Pararhizobium capsulatum DSM 1112: one gene and its partner. The protein of the gene in region 1 binds, or shares a complex with, the protein of each later gene. Links are inferred from orthologs where the notes say so. Each region holds a gene or a part of one and is shown on either strand. Other genes may lie near its edges.

What was found.
Region 2: the proteins of dapF (region 1) and QO002_RS01395 are in contact, whole or in part, in a solved structure (PDB 5YGU), measured with the Escherichia coli proteins. The link is inferred for Pararhizobium capsulatum DSM 1112 from one-to-one orthologs.

What each region holds. Positions count from the first base shown.
Region 1 is NZ_JAUSVF010000001.1:177,590-186,820, reverse strand. The notes cover bases 3,523-6,390. They hold dapF (diaminopimelate epimerase), read left to right. Parts: upstream 3,523-4,437; coding sequence 4,438-5,343; downstream 5,344-6,390. Other genes in these bases: mtaB (tRNA (N(6)-L-threonylcarbamoyladenosine(37)-C(2))-methylthiotransferase MtaB), read left to right, coding at 5,340-6,390; QO002_RS00895 (argininosuccinate synthase), read right to left, coding at 3,523-4,251. Also shown: QO002_RS00915 (LysE family translocator), read right to left, coding at 28-669; QO002_RS00910 (hypothetical protein), read right to left, coding at 808-1,071; QO002_RS00905 (MarR family winged helix-turn-helix transcriptional regulator), read left to right, coding at 1,289-1,777; QO002_RS00900 (multidrug effflux MFS transporter), read left to right, coding at 1,786-2,970; more of QO002_RS00895, read right to left, coding at 3,028-3,522; more of mtaB, read left to right, coding at 6,391-6,614; signal recognition particle-docking protein FtsY, read left to right, coding at 6,630-8,183; QO002_RS00875 (septation protein A), read left to right, coding at 8,290-8,922; QO002_RS00870 (DUF2585 domain-containing protein), read left to right, coding at 8,952-9,231. UniProt on the Escherichia coli protein: Involved in the succinylase branch of the L-lysine biosynthesis and in the biosynthesis of the pentapeptide incorporated in the peptidoglycan moiety. Catalyzes the stereoinversion of LL-2,6-diaminopimelate (L,L-DAP) to meso-diaminopimelate (meso-DAP).
Region 2 is NZ_JAUSVF010000001.1:294,172-303,447, forward strand. Bases 3,021-5,933 are described here. They hold QO002_RS01395 (RNA pyrophosphohydrolase), read right to left. Parts: upstream 4,785-5,933; coding sequence 4,257-4,784; downstream 3,021-4,256. Other genes in these bases: QO002_RS01390 (calcium-binding protein), read left to right, coding at 3,021-4,188; QO002_RS01400 (divergent polysaccharide deacetylase family protein), read right to left, coding at 4,849-5,933. In the rest of the region: QO002_RS01380 ((2Fe-2S)-binding protein), read left to right, coding at 1-247; bfr (bacterioferritin), read left to right, coding at 213-698; more of QO002_RS01390, read left to right, coding at 1,156-3,020; more of QO002_RS01400, read right to left, coding at 5,934-6,048; QO002_RS01405 (S41 family peptidase), read right to left, coding at 6,179-7,501; QO002_RS01410 (murein hydrolase activator EnvC family protein), read right to left, coding at 7,491-8,921; QO002_RS01415 (diguanylate cyclase), read right to left, coding at 9,049-9,276. UniProt on the Escherichia coli protein: Master regulator of 5'-end-dependent mRNA decay.

The DNA of each region.
Region 1 (9,231 bases):
TTCAGATGGGTCGCTGACGACAAGCGGTCAAGGCTTGCGCATACCGAGTAGGCCGGGCGCGGCATGCCAGATTGCCTGTACGGCAAAGCCCATGAACAGCACGCCTGAGAGCCGTACGATCGCCAGTTCATGACGGCGATAGAAACGGCGGACGAAGGACGCGCCGATGATACCGATCAGAATGATGTCGGCGACAAGAAAGCCGAGGAAGGAAACAGCGAGCAAAGCCGGCAACGCATCGAAATCGAGCGCGTTGGCGGAGCCCGCGAGCAATGCCGTGAAGGTAGCAAGCGCCACCGGATAGCCCTTGGGATTGGTGAGCCCGAAGACCAGCCCGCGACGAAGAGGGCGTTCCACCGTCAACAGCAGCTGATTTTCACCGCGCGGTTTTGCCTTCAACGCCGTCCAGGCGATCCAGCCGAGATAGAGGCCACAGAGCAGGCCGAGGATGTCGAAAACCGTGCTTCCGATGGTCTTGGCGCCAACAATGGCGATCAGCGCAAGCGTCGACCAGAGAAGATCGCCGGCGAGGTGTCCGCCCATGAACAACGCGCCTGCCTTCCGCCCCTGACCTGCGCCGATACCGAGAAGTGCCAGGAAGGCGGGACCGGGAATGAGCACGTAGAAAAGGGCCGCGAGAAACGTACCGAAGAGCAGAGTTTGAGACATTGGCGTTCCCCAGGACCACAATGATACCGGCGCCATGTTCAACCGGCGCAGTTTGCGTCATTCGATCCTTGCAGAATGATTCCGTCAAGTCTGCCGCAGCGCCATCTTGCCGGATTTGCGCTGCGGCTCAGCAGATGCTTATTTCGTTTCCATGGCCTTCATGGCGTTGTCCATATGGGTGGAGCATTCGTCCATATTGCCGGCCTTCATCGCCATCTTGGCGCTGTCAATTTCCTGCGTGGCCATCATCATCTGATCCTTTTTCATCGGATCTGTCATCCCCTTGGCCATCTCCTCCGTCTTCATCATCGATGCCTCGTCGCAGGTCGCCATGCCGGCGGCAAAAACAGGTGCGGAAAAACCGATAGCGAGCGTGAGGGCCAGTGTGGTGGTTCTGATCATTTTGTCTCTCCCAGGTTAGGACCTTTGCGGTCCGGGGGATGCTGACGCTGATACGGATACACATTCAATTCACGGCTGCGCGATGCACCGTGTTGTCATCCGACGTGTCTTCTTGTGATATATTCGTGATGCCTGAAATTCGCTATTGGGATCGTGGGTTGTTGCTTTGAGTGGCCGATGATAAGCAAAGCTTACGACCAACCCCGCTGGCCATTTTATGTCCGTAAAACTTGAGTCCGATACGATCGGCATGCTGCTGACAGATGTTTCCCGTCTCCTGCGCGGCGCCTTCGATCGGCGCATCAACGCCTCCGGGGTCGAACTCACGCCCGGAGAGGCGCGCACGCTGATCCAGGTGGCGCTCGCCGGTGGCATCAAGCAGGCCGATATCGCCATCAAGCTCGGCATCGAGCCGATGACGCTTTCCACCTATCTCGACCGCCTTGAAGCGCTGGAACTGGTCCAGCGTGTGCCTGATCCCGGCGACCGGCGAGCGAAAAACGTTGTTATCACCGACACCGCGGATCTCGCCCTGACGGCAATCCGAACGGAAGTCCGCGAACTGATGGAGCAGGTTACGGTTGGACTTGAACCGGCGGCCCGCGAAATGCTGCGTTCAAGCCTCCAGATGCTTCGCGACAATCTGCAGCAGATCGATCGCGGTACCCTCGATAAAAATCCAGCCGGAAAGAATCCGGCGCCATGAGCCTCAGAATGAGCGAGCGTCGCACCAGCATTCTCGGTGCGCTTCTGGCAACGCTCGGACCGATTTCCATGTCGATCTATACGCCGGCGATGCCCGAGCTGGTCGAGGCTTTCTCCTCGACGGAATCGATGATCAAGCTGACGCTGTCGGTTTATTTCGGTGGCTTTTCGGTTGCGCAGCTGGTGTCTGGCCCAATGTCCGATGCCTTCGGTCGCAAGACTGCGACGCTTGCCTTCGTCGGCATCAACCTGCTGGGAAGTCTCATCTGTATCCTGGCGCCGAGCGTCGAGTGGCTTCTTGCCGGACGGTTGATCCAAGGGATCGGCGCTTCGGTCGGCATCACGGTTGCCCGTGCCATCGTGCGCGACCAGTTCACCGGGACAGAGGCCTCGCGGATCATGAACCTGATCGGCATCATGCTGGCGATCGGCCCGGCCATGGCGCCGACGATCGGAGGTCTGGCGCTTGCCGCCTTTGGCTGGCATTCGATTTTTCTCGTGCTGATCGGCTTCGGCCTGCTGACGGCGTCAGCCGTGTTGATCTTCATGCGCGAGACGACGGTGGCCGATCGAGCGCTCGCCCGTCCACGCCGATTGCTTGCCGCCTATTGGAGCCTCTTGAAGGATGGCCGCTTCATTGCAGCAGCGCTCGTTCTCGGCGGCTCGGTCGGTGCCCTTTATGCGCAGGCGACAATGCTGCCCTTCATCCTCATTGAACGGGTGGGGCTGACACCGACAGCCTTCGGCATCGGCATGCTGATGCAGTCCGGCTCCTATTTCTTCGGTTCCGTCTGCCTGCGATTGACGGCGGAGAAACTGGGTGGAGAGGGTTCGGTCAGGGCCGGGCTTGCCATGCTGGCGACGGGAGGCCTGCTGATTGCGCTCTCCGTCCAGATCGTGACGCCGAGCTATCTTTCGGTGATGCTACCGGTGGCGTTCCTGAGTTTCGGCATTGCCTTCCTGACGCCACATATGACGACGGCAGCGCTGCAATCGTTCCCACATATTGCGGGTTCCGCTTCTGCGATGATGGGCTTCATCCAGATGGCCGGCGGTTTCCTCGGCGGCCTTGCGGCAGCGTGGATGGGCACGCCTTTTGCCGCCTTCGGCATCATCATCCCGACCATGGCGTTGATACCGGTGCTGAGCTACCTGCGTTTCGTGCAGCTCACCCGCCGGGCCGTCGTCGGCTGATACGAAAAGCCCGCCCTCGTTTCCGAAGGCGGGCTCTTAAATTCAACCTGAATGGGCTTACTTGTCGCGGTTGCGGGCAGCCAGCGTGCGCAGGCGCAGCGCGTTAAGCTTGATGAAGCCGGCGGCATCCTTCTGATCGTAGGCGCCCTGGTCGTCCTCGAAGGTGACCAGCTTGTCGGAATAGAGCGACTTGGGGCTCTCGCGGCCGATGGTCATGACGTTGCCCTTGTAGAGCTTCAGCGTCACTTCGCCTTCGACATCCTTCTGGCTGAGATCGATCGCCGCCTGCAGCATCTGGCGCTCCGGCGAGAACCAGAAGCCATAATAGATGAGCTCGGCGTAGCGCGGCATCAGCTCATCCTTGAGGTGGGCTGCACCCCGGTCGAGTGTGATCGATTCGATGCCGCGGTGTGCGGCTAGCAGAATCGTGCCGCCGGGGGTTTCGTAGACGCCGCGCGACTTCATGCCGACGAAGCGGTTTTCCACGAGGTCGAGGCGGCCGATGCCGTTGTCGCGGCCGTAGTCGTTGAGCTGGGCTAGCAGCGTTGCCGGCGACAGGCGCACGCCATTGATCGAGACGGCATCGCCCTGCTCGAAGCCGATCTTGATGACCGTTGGTTTGTCAGGCGCTGCTTCCGGTGAGATGGTGCGCATGTGCACGTATTCCGGTGCCTCGACAGCCGGATCTTCCAATACCTTGCCCTCGGAAGAGGAGTGCAGCAGGTTTGCATCGACGGAGAAGGGGGCTTCGCCTTTCTTGTCCTTGGCAACCGGGATCTGGTGTTCTTCGGCAAAGGCGAGCAGGTCGGTGCGGCTTTTGAACGACCAGTCGCGCCAGGGAGCGATGATCTTGATGTCCGGGTTCAACGCGTAGGCGGAAAGCTCGAAGCGAACCTGGTCGTTGCCCTTGCCGGTCGCACCGTGGGCGATGGCGTCAGCACCGGTTTCGCGAGCAATGTCGATCAGGTGCTTGGAGATCAGCGGGCGGGCAATCGAGGTGCCGAGCAGGTAGACGCCTTCATAGACGGCATTGGCGCGGAACATCGGGAAGACGAAGTCCTTTACGAACTCTTCGCGCACATCCTTGATGTAGATTTCCTTGATGCCCATCATCTCGGCCTTCTTGCGCGCCGGTTCGAGCTCCTCGCCCTGGCCGAGATCGGCGGTGAAGGTCACGACTTCGGCGCCGAGTTCCGTCTGCAGCCATTTCAGGATGATCGAAGTGTCGAGCCCGCCGGAATAGGCGAGGACGACCTTTTTCACTTGCTTGTGCGATGCCATGGTTGATGTCCGTCTGGTCGTTGAGAGGGCGCGGGTTCGCGCCGGAAAAAAGTCTGCGGCACTTTTAGCGAGATTATGGGGCCGTGCAAGGCTTGTGCGCGGCTATTCGCGCGCCACACGGCAAGACTGGTAATTCCAGCGCATTTCCGCCATATAGACCGCAAGAACCAGCATGGAACGATGGCAATGACGGATGTGGTCGAATTCGCGAAGATGAACGGGCTTGGCAACAAGATCCTGGTCGTCGATATGCGCGGCCGACGTGATCGCGTGACGCCGGAAGCGGCGATTGCGCTCAATGCCGATCCGTTGACACGCTTCGACCAGATCATGGCGATCCATGACGCGAAGGCAGAGGGTACCGACGCCTTCATCGATATCCTGAATTCGGACGGTACAAAAGCGCAAGCCTGCGGCAACGGTACTCGCTGCGTGGTGCAGGCGCTCGCTTCGGAGACCGGCCGCAAGGTTTTCACCTTCCAGACCGTTGCCGGCATCCTGAATGCCGTCGAGCATGAAGACGGCACCATCTCCGTCGATATGGGAACGCCGGTTTTCGAGTGGAACCGCATCCCGCTCTCTGAAGAATTTTACGATACCAGCCGAATCGAGCTGCAGATCGGGCCGATCGACGATCCGATCCTGCATTCGCCCTCGGTCATGTCGATGGGCAATCCGCACGCGATCTTCTGGGTCGATCGTGACGTCATGTCGTTCGATCTCGAACGCTTCGGCCCGCTGCTCGAGAACCATCCGATGTTTCCCGAGCGCGCCAATATCACGCTGGCGCAAGTCACATCTGCGACCTCGCTTAATACTCGCACATGGGAGCGCGGCGCAGGCCTCACGCTCGCATGTGGTTCCGCCGCTTGCGCTGCCGCCGTCAGTGCGGCGCGTACCGGGCGTACGGGACGCGATGTCACGATCCGCGTTGCCAGCGCCACGCCGCCCGGCATTCTTTCGATCGAGTGGCGCGAGCGTGATGATCATGTGATCATGACCGGCCCGGCAGAATGGGAATGGTCCGGAACGGTCGATCCGCAAACCGGCGTCTTCAGCCGCGAGGAGCCGGCCGAGGCGCGGGCGCTGTGAGCGGCGTTGACGTCATAACCTTCGGCTGTCGTCTCAACACCTACGAATCCGAAGTCATGCGCAGCGAGGCCGAGAAGGCGGGGCTGAACAACGCCATTCTCGTCAACACCTGCGCCGTCACCGGCGAGGCCGTGCGCCAGGCCCGCCAGGCGATCCGTCGCGCGCGCCGCGAAAATCCCCATGCCCGCATCATCGTCACCGGCTGCGCGGCCCAGACGGAAAAGCAGACCTTTGCCGAAATGCCGGAGGTCGATGCCGTTCTCGGCAACGAGGAGAAGCTGAAGCGCGCCTCCTACCGCGCGCTGCCGGATTTCGGCGTTTCGGCGGAAGAAAAGCTTCGCGTCAACGACATCATGAGCGTGCGCGAGACCGCGCCGCAGATGGTGAAGCTGATCGAAGGCCACGTCCGGGCTTTCGTTCAGGTGCAGAACGGTTGCGATCATCGCTGCACCTTCTGCGTCATCCCCTATGGTCGCGGCAATTCCCGCTCGGTGCCGATGGGCGCCGTGGTCGATCAGGCGCGCAAGCTGACCGAAGGCGGCTACAGCGAGATCGTTCTGACGGGCGTGGATGCGACGAGCTACGGCGCAGACCTGCCGGGCCAGTCGACGCTCGGGCTACTTGCCAAAACGCTGCTGAAGCAGGTGCCGGATATCCGTCGTCTGCGGCTCTCCTCCATCGACAGCATCGAGGCCGACCGGCATCTGATGGACCTGATCGCCGACGAGCCGCGCTTCATGCCGCACCTGCATCTGTCGCTGCAGCACGGCGACGACATGATCCTGAAGCGGATGAAGCGTCGTCACCTGCGCGCCGATGCGCTGCGTTTCGTCGAGGATGTGCGCCGTCTCCGTCCGGATGTCAGTTTCGGAGCGGACATGATTGCCGGGTTTCCGACGGAGACCGAGGAGATGTTCGCCAATGCCGCAAGCCTCGCGGAAGAGGCCGGCATCGCCCATCTGCACGTCTTCCCCTACAGCCCCCGCCCGGGAACGCCGGCCACCCGCATGCCGCAGCTCGATCGTGTGGTGATCAAGGAACGGGCGGCAAGGCTGCGCGCCACTGGACTTCGGCTAATGCAGGGCCATCTTGACAGCATGGTTGGAACGCAGCAATGGCTGCTCGTAGAGAACAACGGGCTGGCCCATACGGAAAACTTCACCCTTGTCGCGGTGCCGACCCTTCGTCCGCGCGAGATGGTGTGGGCGCGGATCACCGGCCACAACGGCAGACATCTCGAAATGCAATTGACGGCCGCCGACGCGGCCTGACGATACGGACGGACAATGGCGCTGAGCTTCATCAAACGGGTTTTCACCTTCGGCAAGGACAAGCCCGCCGAGGGCGAACCGCCTGTCGTCTCCGAGGAAATTTCTCCGGCAGGCGCGCTCACGCCGGACGAACGCCGCGCCGTCGAGGCCGAGCTTGAGCCGCATTCTCGCGAAGAAAACCTGCCGCTCGCCATCGATCCGGTGCTTTCCGAAGAGATGGAGAATGCCGGCGGTCCGGCGGATGATCTTGCGGCGAGCGCGGAAACTGCAAGCGAGGACGCCGACGCTGTTTTGCCGATGCCTGCCGCGGAGCAGATCGGCGATCTCGGCGTCACGCCGTTGTCGCTCTTGGAAGCGGAAGCTGCAGTGGATACGGAGGAAGCGCCTCTAGCGATCTCCTCCCTTGAGTGGGAGATGCCCGACAGGGCAGAGGGGGGCGAGGAGCCGTCCTCATTCTCTAAGGCCGCGGATGAGACTCCTGAAACAGAAACGCTCGAGGACGAGGCGGCTTTAACCCCCTCTGTCCCTTCGGGACATCTCCCCCTCAACGGGGGAGATCAGACGGAGCAAGTTGCACCTCCAACACTTCCCAAGGGTTTTGCCACCGGCCCTGCTATTATCGAACCCGTCGCCGAAACGCCCAAACAGAAGCTCACCTGGTTTCAGCGCCTGCGCCAGGGACTGGCGCGCACGTCCTCGCAGCTCACCGGCCAGATCACCGCGCTCTTCACCAAGCGCAAGCTGGACGACGATACGCTGCAGGAGCTCGAAGACCTGCTGATCCAGGCTGACCTCGGCGTCGAAACGGCGCTTCGTATCACCGATACGCTGGCCTCCGAGCGCTACGGCAAGGATGTCACCGGCGAAGACGTCTCGCGCATCATGGCGGCCGAGATCACCAAGGTCCTGTCGCCGGTCGCCAAGCCGTTGCAACTCGATCTGTCCCACAAGCCGCATGTCATCCTCGTCGTCGGCGTCAACGGCACTGGCAAGACGACGACCATCGGCAAGCTCGCAGCCAAACTTTCCGGCGCCGGTCTCAAGGTCATGCTCGCCGCCGGCGACACGTTTCGCGCGGCAGCCATCGAGCAGCTGAAAATCTGGGCCGAGCGCACCAACTCCGACATCGTTTCCTCGAAACTCGGCGCTGATGCCGCTGGTCTCGCCTATGAAGCTTTCGAGCAGGCGCGGCTGAAGAAGAGCGACGTGCTGATCATCGATACGGCCGGGCGCCTTCAGAACCGCACGGAACTGATGGCGGAACTTGAAAAGATCGTCCGCGTGCTCGGCAAGCTCGATCCGGATGCGCCCCATACCGTGCTGCAGACGCTCGACGCGACGACAGGCCAGAACGCCCTCAATCAGGTCGAGATTTTCCGCAATGTCGCTGGCGTCAACGGCCTGATCATGACCAAGCTTGACGGTACCGCGCGGGGCGGCATTCTCGTTGCGATCTCGGCCAAGCATAAGCTGCCGGTCTATTTCATCGGTGTCGGCGAGGGTGTCGATGATCTCGAGCCGTTCGAGGCCAGGGATTTTGCCGAGGCGATCGCCGGCATCCCCCATTGACCCGGATATAGTTTTGCCGTTTTGCTGATGTTATTGCCGGAGAAACCGATCGCGCCGTGATTGCGATCATACCGGGGCTCAAGGCTTGTCTGCCAAGGAAACTGCAATGTCGTCTATCGAGGCTGCAAAGCCGCGCAAGGAAATCAGCCCGCTTCTCAAGATGGTTCTGGAGCTTGGCCCGCTGGTGGTGTTCTTCTTCGCCAATGCGCGGGGCGAATGGCTGGGCGCGCATTTTCCGGCGCTGACTGAGCTCGGTGGTCCGATTTTCATCGCGACCGGACTGTTCATGGCCGCAACTGCTCTCGCGCTCACCGTGTCGTGGATATTCACCCGTACGCTGCCGATCATGCCGCTGATTTCCGGTATCGTCGTCTTCATTTTTGGCGCTCTGACGCTCTATCTGCAGAACGACACCTTCATCAAGATGAAGCCGACCATCGTCAATTCGCTGTTCGGTGTCATCCTGCTTGGCGGTCTGCTCTTCGGCAAATCGCTGCTCGGCTATGTTTTCCATTCTGCCTTTCGGCTGGATGAGGCCGGTTGGCGAAAGCTCACCATCCGTTGGGGCATCTTCTTCGTGTTCCTCGCCATCATGAATGAAGTCGTCTGGCGCAATTTCTCGACGGATTTCTGGGTGGCCTTCAAGGTCTGGGGCACGATGCCGATCACCGTGCTCTTCACGCTGTCGCAAATGCCGCTGATCATGAAGCACTCGCTCGACCAGGAAGCTGACGCTTGAGCGCCGTTTTGCCGAATCATGACAGGACGATGCGGCACACGACGCTCTGGCTGCTCGTCTGTCTCGCTGTCCTGATTGTTCAGGCATTGGCGCAATACTGGATGGGCCGCACGCCGATCTGCACCTGCGGCTACGTCAAACTGTTCGAACCGGTGGTCAACAGCCCCGGTAATTCGCAGCATCTGGCCGATTGGTACACGCCGTCCCACATCATCCACGGCTTCATCTTCTACGGCATTGCGCACCTGCTGTTTCGCGGAAAGCCGCTGGCGGCGCGGCTGCTATTTGCGGTGCTGATCGAAAGCGGTT
Region 2 (9,276 bases), 120 kb from region 1 along the record:
CAATGAAGACTGTTGGCAGTTGATCGTGCCGGCGAAAGTCTACCACGCCATGGAAAAACGCGGCCGCTGCTGCGGCTGTTTCCCCAATGTCGTCGATATCATCATCCGCACGACCGAGCAGTATCATGCCGGCCGCGACTCGACGGACGTCGAAATATTTGATTTCATGAACCGCCTCAAAAAATTCCATGAAGAAAACAGGAGAGCGGACATTGAAAGGCGACAAAAAAGTCATCGAGCAGCTTAACGAAGCGCTCTATCTCGAACTCGGTGCAGTCAACCAATATTGGCTTCACTACCGCCTTCTCGACGATTGGGGCTATACGCTGCTCGCCAAGAAGGAACGCGCCGAATCGATCGAGGAAATGCAGCATGCCGACAGGCTGGTTTCCCGCATCATCTTCCTCGAAGGCCATCCAAACCTGCAGACCGTCGCACCGCTGCGTATCGGCCAGAATGTCAAGGAAGTGCTGGAAGCGGATCTTGCCGGTGAATACGACGCCCGCAAGGCCTACAAGAATTCCCGCGACATCTGCCATGCCGCCGGAGACTATGTCTCCATGAAGCTTTTCGAAGAACTGCTGATGGACGAGGAAGGTCACATCGACTTTCTGGAAACCCAGCTCGATCTTCTGAATTCTATCGGCGCCGGGAAATACGGGCAGCTCAACTCCGCTCCGGCCAACGAAGCCGAATAATTTACGCCAGAAGACAGGAAAGCCCGCCCGACCATGTCGCGGTGGGCTTTTTTATGCCGAAATTTATGGCCGCGTCAGAAATTTCCCTAATATTTCAAACAGATAAAAATACCGCTCCGGGTAAAGGACGAGGTCTCGTGTCTGCCGATATGCCACAATCCTGAATTGCGTCTTCGCTGATTTTTCCGCGTTTTCTCTGTTGTTCCCGCAGGAACATAAACAGTGCCCCTGCCCGATATACCCATAGGCATCCGATTGAAAAGGCTGAATGTCCAGCCTTCAGACCGGAACGGCAATCGAAGGAATCCGTCATGGATGGAACAGTCTAGTCGCGTCCAACCCTGAGCCTGGTGCAACCGCGCCTCCGGCTCGTTCCAAACAGCTCGAAGACCTTGCACCGCAGACCTCCCGGTCTGCGAACGATGGCCGCATTTCTGCAACCAACCCGGAGAATAAAATGGGTACGATAATGGGTACGCCGAATGTGGATACGCTGATCGGCAGCGATCTGGAAGATGATTTCATCATGGCCCTAGCGGGCAGCGATAAGGTCAATGGCGGCATGGGTGGCGATACGATCTATGCCGACGATGGTGACGATACGGTCAATGGTTCCTTCCAGAACGACTTCGTCCTCGGCGGAGCCGGCAACGATACGTTGAACGGCAACAGCGGCAACGATTCACTGACGGGCGGCGGCGGCAACGACACGTTGAACGGCGGAAGCGGCCGGGACACACTCACCGCCGGAACAATGTCAGAAGCATCCGGTGACGTCGCCGACGGCGGCTCCGGTACCGACCGGCTAGCGATCGACTATGCTGCTTCGACGACGAAGCTCGATATCACCATCAAGGACTGGATTACATCCCAGACGCTCACGGGTGGCATTCAATGCAAGAACGTCGAATCGTTCCAGATCACCGGCAGCGAGTTCGGCGACAAGATCACTGGTGGCAACTATGCCGACTTCTTCATGGGCGAGGAAGGCAGCGACACGCTTTACGGCGGTCGCGGCAACGACATGCTCCTTGGTGGCACCGGCAATGACAAGCTCTATGGCGGTTATGGCGTGGACTACCTCTCAGGCGACGAGGGCGACGATACACTCTACGGCGACAAGGGCATGGACTTCCTGAATGGGGGAATTGGCAACGACAAGCTCTATGGTGGTGATGGCCTCGACTGGATCAATGGCGACGAAGGAAACGACACGCTTTCGGGCAGCAATGGCAACGACACACTCAACGGTGGAAGCGGAAACGACACCCTCTCCGGCGGAGACGACGGCGACTTTCTCGACGGCGGGACGGGTAACGACACCGTGGAGGGTGGCTCGGGTGATGACACAACCACTTACGTCTACGACGAAGGAAAGGATATCATCACGGATAGCAGCGGCAGCGACCGGCTGATCCTCAAGGAGGTCACCGGCAATTTCACCTCAAAAGCCGCAACCGAAGTCAACACCATCTCCGGTGGCACGACCGTCAAGGGCTTCGAGCACTACACGATCGAGGCGACGGGTACTGGAAAGAACACCATCAAGACCCTCTCCGGCAATGACCAGATCGACGTTGGGGCAGGTGATGACACGGTGGACAGCGGTTCCGGCAATGACCGGATCTATACCGGCCTTGGCAAGGACACCGTGACTGCAGGCAGCGGCAACGACTATGTCAGCCTTGGCGATGGCGGCGCAGACAAGGCCGACGGGGGGACCGACACGGATATCGTCGTGGTCGACCGGCGATCCGCAACGACGGCCCAGACGTTCACCGCAACTGGCAGCACCGCAACCATCAGCGATGGCACGAGCCTGAAAAACTTCGAAAACTATGTCGTCTCCTTCGGCAAGGGCAACGACATGGTAAAATCGGTTGGTTCCGCCAAAAGCGTCGAGTTCTACGGCTATGACGGTAACGATACGCTGATTGGTACCGTGGGTAATGACAGGCTCGACGGTGGCGACGGCAATGACAGCCTGAAGTCCGGCGACGGTAGCGACAGCATCTACGACAACGGCGGCACCAACACGATCGATGCCGGCAAAGACAATGACTTCGTGTCCGTTGGCGATAGCTATGATGGCAAGTCCACCGGCAACTACGCCGTACAACTCGGCGATGGAAGCGACAATTTCTATCGCTCTGCCTCGACGGGCAAGCTGACACTTGATGGTGGCGCAGGTACCGACCTCGCCAGTATCGATTTCAGCAAATATACCAAGGATATCACCTTCAAGCTGTCACCATCGGTCACGGTCACCAATGCGCCTGTCACCATCAAGAACGTTGAACGTGTCGCCTTGACTGGCGGCAGCGGAAACGATGTCTTCACCGGCGGCAATCTCAGCGACGACCTGCGCGGCGGTACCGGAAACGACACGCTTTCCGGTGGTGGCGGCAACGACCATATCCTCGGCGGCACGGGCAATGATACGCTGCGCGGCGGAGATGGCGACGATGATATCTACGCCGACGGCCCAAAGCTCTATGGCGGCAGGGATGCGGTCTATGCCGATGCCGGCAACGACGTCGTCTATATGGGGATAGGTGACAAGGCCGATGGTGGTAGCGGCTCCGACCGCATCGCGATCGACGCCGGGGATCAGACGAAGGACATCGCTTTCAACTTCTCCACCGGTTCCGTCAACATCGATCCAGGCACATCGTTCAAGGCGTTCGAAGCCCTCGATTACTACGGCAGCAAGGGCAAGGACACCGTAACCGGCGGCGGCCTCGATGATGTGCTGTCCGGCAACGCCGGCAACGACATCCTGCGCGGCGGCAGCGGCAATGATGATCTGGAAGACGGAAACGGCAGTGACCAGCTGTTCGGAGATGCCGGAAACGACTTCCTGCTGCGCACCGACGCTCTGGGCAAGGATGTCTTCGATGGCGGTTCGGGTATTGACACCCTCTCTTTCCGGCCCGGCGCGACCTCGGTCGTTCTTGACCTCATGACCCAAAGCAAGAACAAGGGCATGGCCCTTGGCCTCACGGTCAAGAACATCGAGGTCATCAACGGAAGCGGCAACGACGACGATATTCGCGGTGACGCCAAGGACAATGTCTTCAACGGCGGTGACGCGGACGACGTCCTCGACGGGCGTGACGGCAACGATACGCTCAATGGCGGCGCAGGCGACGATTGGCTGACGGGTGGCAAAGGCAACGACAAGTTTGTCTTCGACTTTGCCGGCCGCGATGACGAGGAAGGTGACGTCATAACCGACTTCACCCGAGGTCAGGACAAGCTGGTCATCGACAAGAGCGACTACGGCATCGCTTCCGGCGACAGCACCGTCACTCTCGTCGTCGGCGCAGACCCGGTTGCCACCAGCACGAAGGGCACATTCCTCTTCGAAAGCGACAATGCCCGCCTGTGGTTCGATGCCGACGGCAAGGGCGGGGATGCTGACCTGGAACTGGTTGCCATCCTCCAGAATGTCAAAACACTCTCGACAAGCGATTTCAGCTTCATCTGATATCGCTCAAGAAAAGGCGTCGCGTCCGGAAGGGCGCGGCGTTTGATTCACGTGAAAACGTGAAATTATCAGCCAGCGAGATGAGCAAAGGCTGCAACAACCTCGTCATAGACCTTGCGCTTGAAAGGCACGATCAGCTCTGGCAGTTCCTGCATCGGTTTCCAGGCCCACTCGTCAAATTCTGCCTCATGCCCGCCCGGTGGCGGATCGATCGCAATCTCGCTTTCTGCACCTTCGAAGCGGAAGGCAAACCAGCGCTGCGTCTGACCGCGATACTTTCCTTTGAGACCAATACCAATCAGATGCTCCGGCAAGTCGTAGTTGATCCAACCGGGAGCTTCCGCCAACAGGGAAACACTCTTCATTCCCGTTTCTTCGTAGAGTTCGCGGTAGGCAGCCTTCAGCGGGTCCTCTCCCTTGTCGATGCCGCCCTGCGGCATCTGCCAGAGTTGGGGAGAGCTGTCATATTCCGAGTTGCCGATTGCAATACGGCGACCGGCCCAAACCAGTCCCTCCCGGTTCAACACCATCACGCCGACGCAGGGTCGATAGGGAAGATCCTCCGCCTTGACCGGCCTGCCTTTTTCCTTGCTCATAACCCCTGCCCTCATCCAAGTTCTGCCGCTATTCGAGACACCTCCCGAACACCTTGGCTATATCCTATTGTTGTTGCGGATCCTTGACGAGAGACGAAACCCCGACAAATTCGATCCCCCGGGCGGAAGCCTCATCGACCCATTGCTCAATGGCGGAGACACTCTCGTCGAACGCCGAGGCAACGCCAATGGCGGAGCCGTTGCGCCGCGCAATACGCTCAAGTTCGTCGAGTTTCTTCAGGATTGCAGTCCGATCGAGCTGGCCATCAACCACGAGGTCGGCAAAGCCCTGCGGCACGTCGAGGGTTTCCGCCAATGTGCCAGACAGGGACTGCGCCGAGGTGCCATCGTCGAGAAACAGCAGCCCTCGCTTCGATATGTCCCGCATCACAGGTTCCAGCGCGTCCGCATCCGACAGAAAACGCCCACCGAGAAAATTCATCACGCCGGCATAGTTGGTAATTTCCGCAAGAGCCGTGTGAAACAAGGCGAGGTTGGTCTTGGCGCCGACATCGACACGAAGGGTCAAAGGTCCTGGATCGTTCGCCGGATAGTCGAAGGGCTCGAACGGTATCTGCAGCAATATCTCGTGCCCCTGGCGCCGCGCTTCCTGCATCCAGCGCTGAAGACTGTTGCCAGAGGCTGCAAATGCTAACGTCACCTCTGGCGGAAGATCACGGATCGCATTCTGCGTTCCGGTCTGGCTGAGCCCCAGGCCACCAACGACGAGACCGATGCGAACGCCACGCGCTCCGGACCATGGACGGGCATACTGGTCCATTGGCCGCAAACCATCCGGGCCGATAATCGGCAACTTCCCTTGCGGGCTTTCTTCCAGCAGATCGTCGTTGGGGATAGCCGCCATCCGCGGATCCTGCCCCTTTTTCTGAACTTCGATGAATGCTGGACCATCACCGTCACGCTGCTTGGGCGAATATTTGGTGACGACTGCGCCATTATCGGTCAGCGTCTCTTCGACGTTGGCGCCCGAGAGCGCGCCGCTTTGCTTTTGCCCCTGCCGCGGCTTTTCCTCCTGACCGGATACCGGCTTGCCTGCCGGCGCACCCGCCTCTGCCACCACCCGTTTTTCCGGTTCTGCCTTGCGCAGGCCGGAAGGTGACAGGAATGCCCAGGCAGACACGCCTGCAAGCGCAAGAACACCAAAGGACAAGGCCAGACGGGACATGGAAAAGCGGGAACGGGAGGTCCCAGAAAGGCGCGTCTTGCGATTTTGCCCAAGAGGCGCGTTCAGATCTGTTCCCAAGGATGAAACCCGTCGACCGGAGGTGGCATTTTGGCTGCAGACGAAGTGCGGCCGTCTCAATAAACAGCCGCCCGGCACTAGGCCGGGCGGCGTGATGATTCTAAACGCGAATGCGGCCGTGTCGCAAGGATCAGGGCTTCAACTCGGCCTTCTCCGGATTAGCCGGGAAGGACGGGTCCGTCTTCTTGCCGCGCAACAGGTCCAGCGCGTAGTTGAGCTGGATATCGTCCTTTGGTTCCGGCGGAACATAGGCGACTGAACCGGAGCCTTCTTCCGTCTCGTTCTGGCCCTGGATATGGCCGCGAAGGCTCGACTCGCTGGTCGCCTCGACCTTGCCGAGCAGTTCCGGCGGAAGCGGCTGATCGACCTTGATGTCCGGGGAGATGCCCGTGCCCTGGATCGATTTGCCGGACGGCGTGTAGTAGAGCGCCGTCGTCAGGCGAAGCGCACCGGCCTCTCCCAGCGGAATGATCGTCTGTACGGAACCCTTGCCGAAGGAACGGGTGCCAAGCACAGTCGCCCGCTTCAGATCCTGCAGTGCACCCGCGACGATCTCGGAAGCCGAGGCCGATCCGCCATTGACCAGCACGATAACCGGCTTGCCATCTGTCAGGTCACCCGGTGTCGCATTGAAGCGGCGGGTTTCATCGGCATTACGGCCACGGGTCGAAACGACTTCCCCCTGCTCGAGGAAGGCGTCAGAAACATTGATCGCCTGATCGAGAAGGCCGCCCGGATTGAGCCGGAGATCGAGCACGTAGCCCTTCAGCTTGTCGGCCGGGACATCCGCCTTGATCTTTTCGATCGCGGTCTTCAGGTCGTCATAGGTCTTTTCCGTGAAGGAAATGACCCGCACATAACCGACATCACCTTCGGTGCGGAATTTCACGGCGCGAACCGCGATCACATCGCGAATGATCGTCAGATCAATCGGCTTCTCGGCACCCTTGCGCAGGATGGTGAGCTTGATCGGCTTACCGACCTCGCCGCGCATCTTGTCGACCGCCTCTTCAAGCTTGAGGCCGCGAACGTCCTGGCCATCGATCTTCGAGATGAAGTCACCGGCGAGAACGCCGGCGCGAGCGGCAGGCGTGTCGTCGATGGGGCTCGTCACCTTGACGAGATCGTCCTCCATCGTGACCTCGATGCCGAGACCGCCGAACTCACCCTTGGTCTGGGTGCGCATGTCTTCCGCGTCCGTCGCGTTCATGTAGCTCGAATGGGGATCGAGCGACGAGAGCATGCCGTTGATCGCGTTTTCGATAAGCTTGTCGTCCTGCGGCGGCGTGACGTACTGAGCACGAACGCGCTCGAACACATCGCCGAAGATCGCCAGTTCGCGATAGGTGGACGGATTTGCGGCGACGGCCGGGATAGTGGCCGAATAGACCACGCCCATGGCGGTCGCACCCATCAGTGCCCCGACCAGAACAAGTGATGCCCTACGTATCATTGCGTGCCTTTCCGGTGTCTTGAGCGGTCCACCAAGGTCGGGAATCAACCGGTTTTCCATCTTTTCTAAATTCAATGTAAAGCGTTGGCCGATCCGTTTCCAGCGCCAATGCAGTTGCACTCGCCACTCTTTTTGCCCCCATGACCGCAAGCGGTTCGCCGGCGACGACGAACTGGCCCTGCTGCACGTTGACAGCATCCATTCCCGACAGAACGACATGATAGCCGTCGCCGGGATTGAGGATGATCATCTGGCCGTAGCTGCGGAACGAACCCGCAAACACGATCCATCCGTCCGATGGCGCGGTCACGACCGCTCCCGCATCGGTTTCGAGCATCATGCCCTGAAGACTATGCCCCGTACCATCCGCATCCCCGAACCGCCGAACCGGCTTGCCGGCAGCGGGATAAACAAGTTTCTTCTGCAAATCCGAAAAAGCATATGCAGGCGCAATGCGGTTTTTGTCGGGCACGGCAGTCCTGGCCAATTCCCGAGCCTGCTCCCGCTGCGCTTCCGACATCAACCGCTGCCGCTCGACTTCGGCCCGCGTGGCATCCGCTGCAGCGCGTACCGACGCAATCTCGCCTTCAAGAGAGCCGATCAGGCCCTCCAGGCTGGTGGCTTGCGCTGCAAGCTCTTCCGATTTCCGGCGCTCGGACAGCAATTCCGCTTCGCTTTCGTCGCGAAGCCTGGATTTCTCCACCATCAGAAGCGACATGCGCCGCTCCTCTTCCATCCGGGCGGTCATATCGTCCGTCAGGGATTTCTTCTGCGCGGCAATATCGATGCGCACGGAAGACAGCGCCCTGAGGTCTGCAGCGAGATTTTCGGTTTCCTTGCGAATTCCGGGCACCACGGCGCCAAGAAGGATCGCGCTTCGCACTGATGCAAGCGCGTCTTCCGGTGCGACCAGGAGCGCCGGCGGCGGGTTTCGCCCCATCCGCTGCAACGCCGCAAGCACTTCCGCCAGCACGCTCCGCCGGGCGCGAAGCGACTGATGAACCGCATCCTCCTTCGAGCGCAGATTGCCCAGCTTAGCTTCACCATCAATGATCTGCTGCTCAAGTGCTTGCCGCTTGCCGGCCGATTCCACCACGGCAGCCCTCAGGCTTTCGCCGGTCTTTTCCAGTTCTGCGATACCCTGTTCAAGCGTTGCCGTCCGTTCCTTTGACAAGGTGATGGATTTCGACAGGGCATCGAGTTCGCCGCGCGTCTTGTCACGTCGCTGAGAGAGATCGGCTTCCGGGTTTGTTGCTGTCTGCTGGGAGACGGGCGGCAACTCCTGAGCCCAAACCGGTGTTCCCACCCGTGGCAGGATCAGAGCAGGCGTCGCCGAAAGCGCAAACACGATACAGCAAAGCGACGCACGCGCCGTCTTAGGCTGCTTGTCTTGTGTGCCGTTGCCCTGGAATACTGTCATGCTGCCTTTGCGCCGCGCCCAATTGTCTTGCGAATCTAAGCTGATTTGGCCCTTCCGCCAACAGCCATTCCGCGCAATTACGGCGGCCGCGTGGCAGGGAAATCACCAGTCGCATAATGAGCGGTGATCAACCGACTGCGGCCCGTTGTCGAGGCGGGGCCTGGTTTTGGCGGAGACATATTTGTATCTGCTCGAGGGCCATGGCGGCAAACCCGGCAAGGAGCGTGTGCTGTTCTCGTGTAAAGCCGCTGTGGGGCACCGTATCCACGACACAAAGCGTTCCGATTGTCACTCCGCTTTGTGGCTCCTTCAGCGGCGCTCCGGCATAAAACCGAAGGCCGCGGTCACCCTTTAC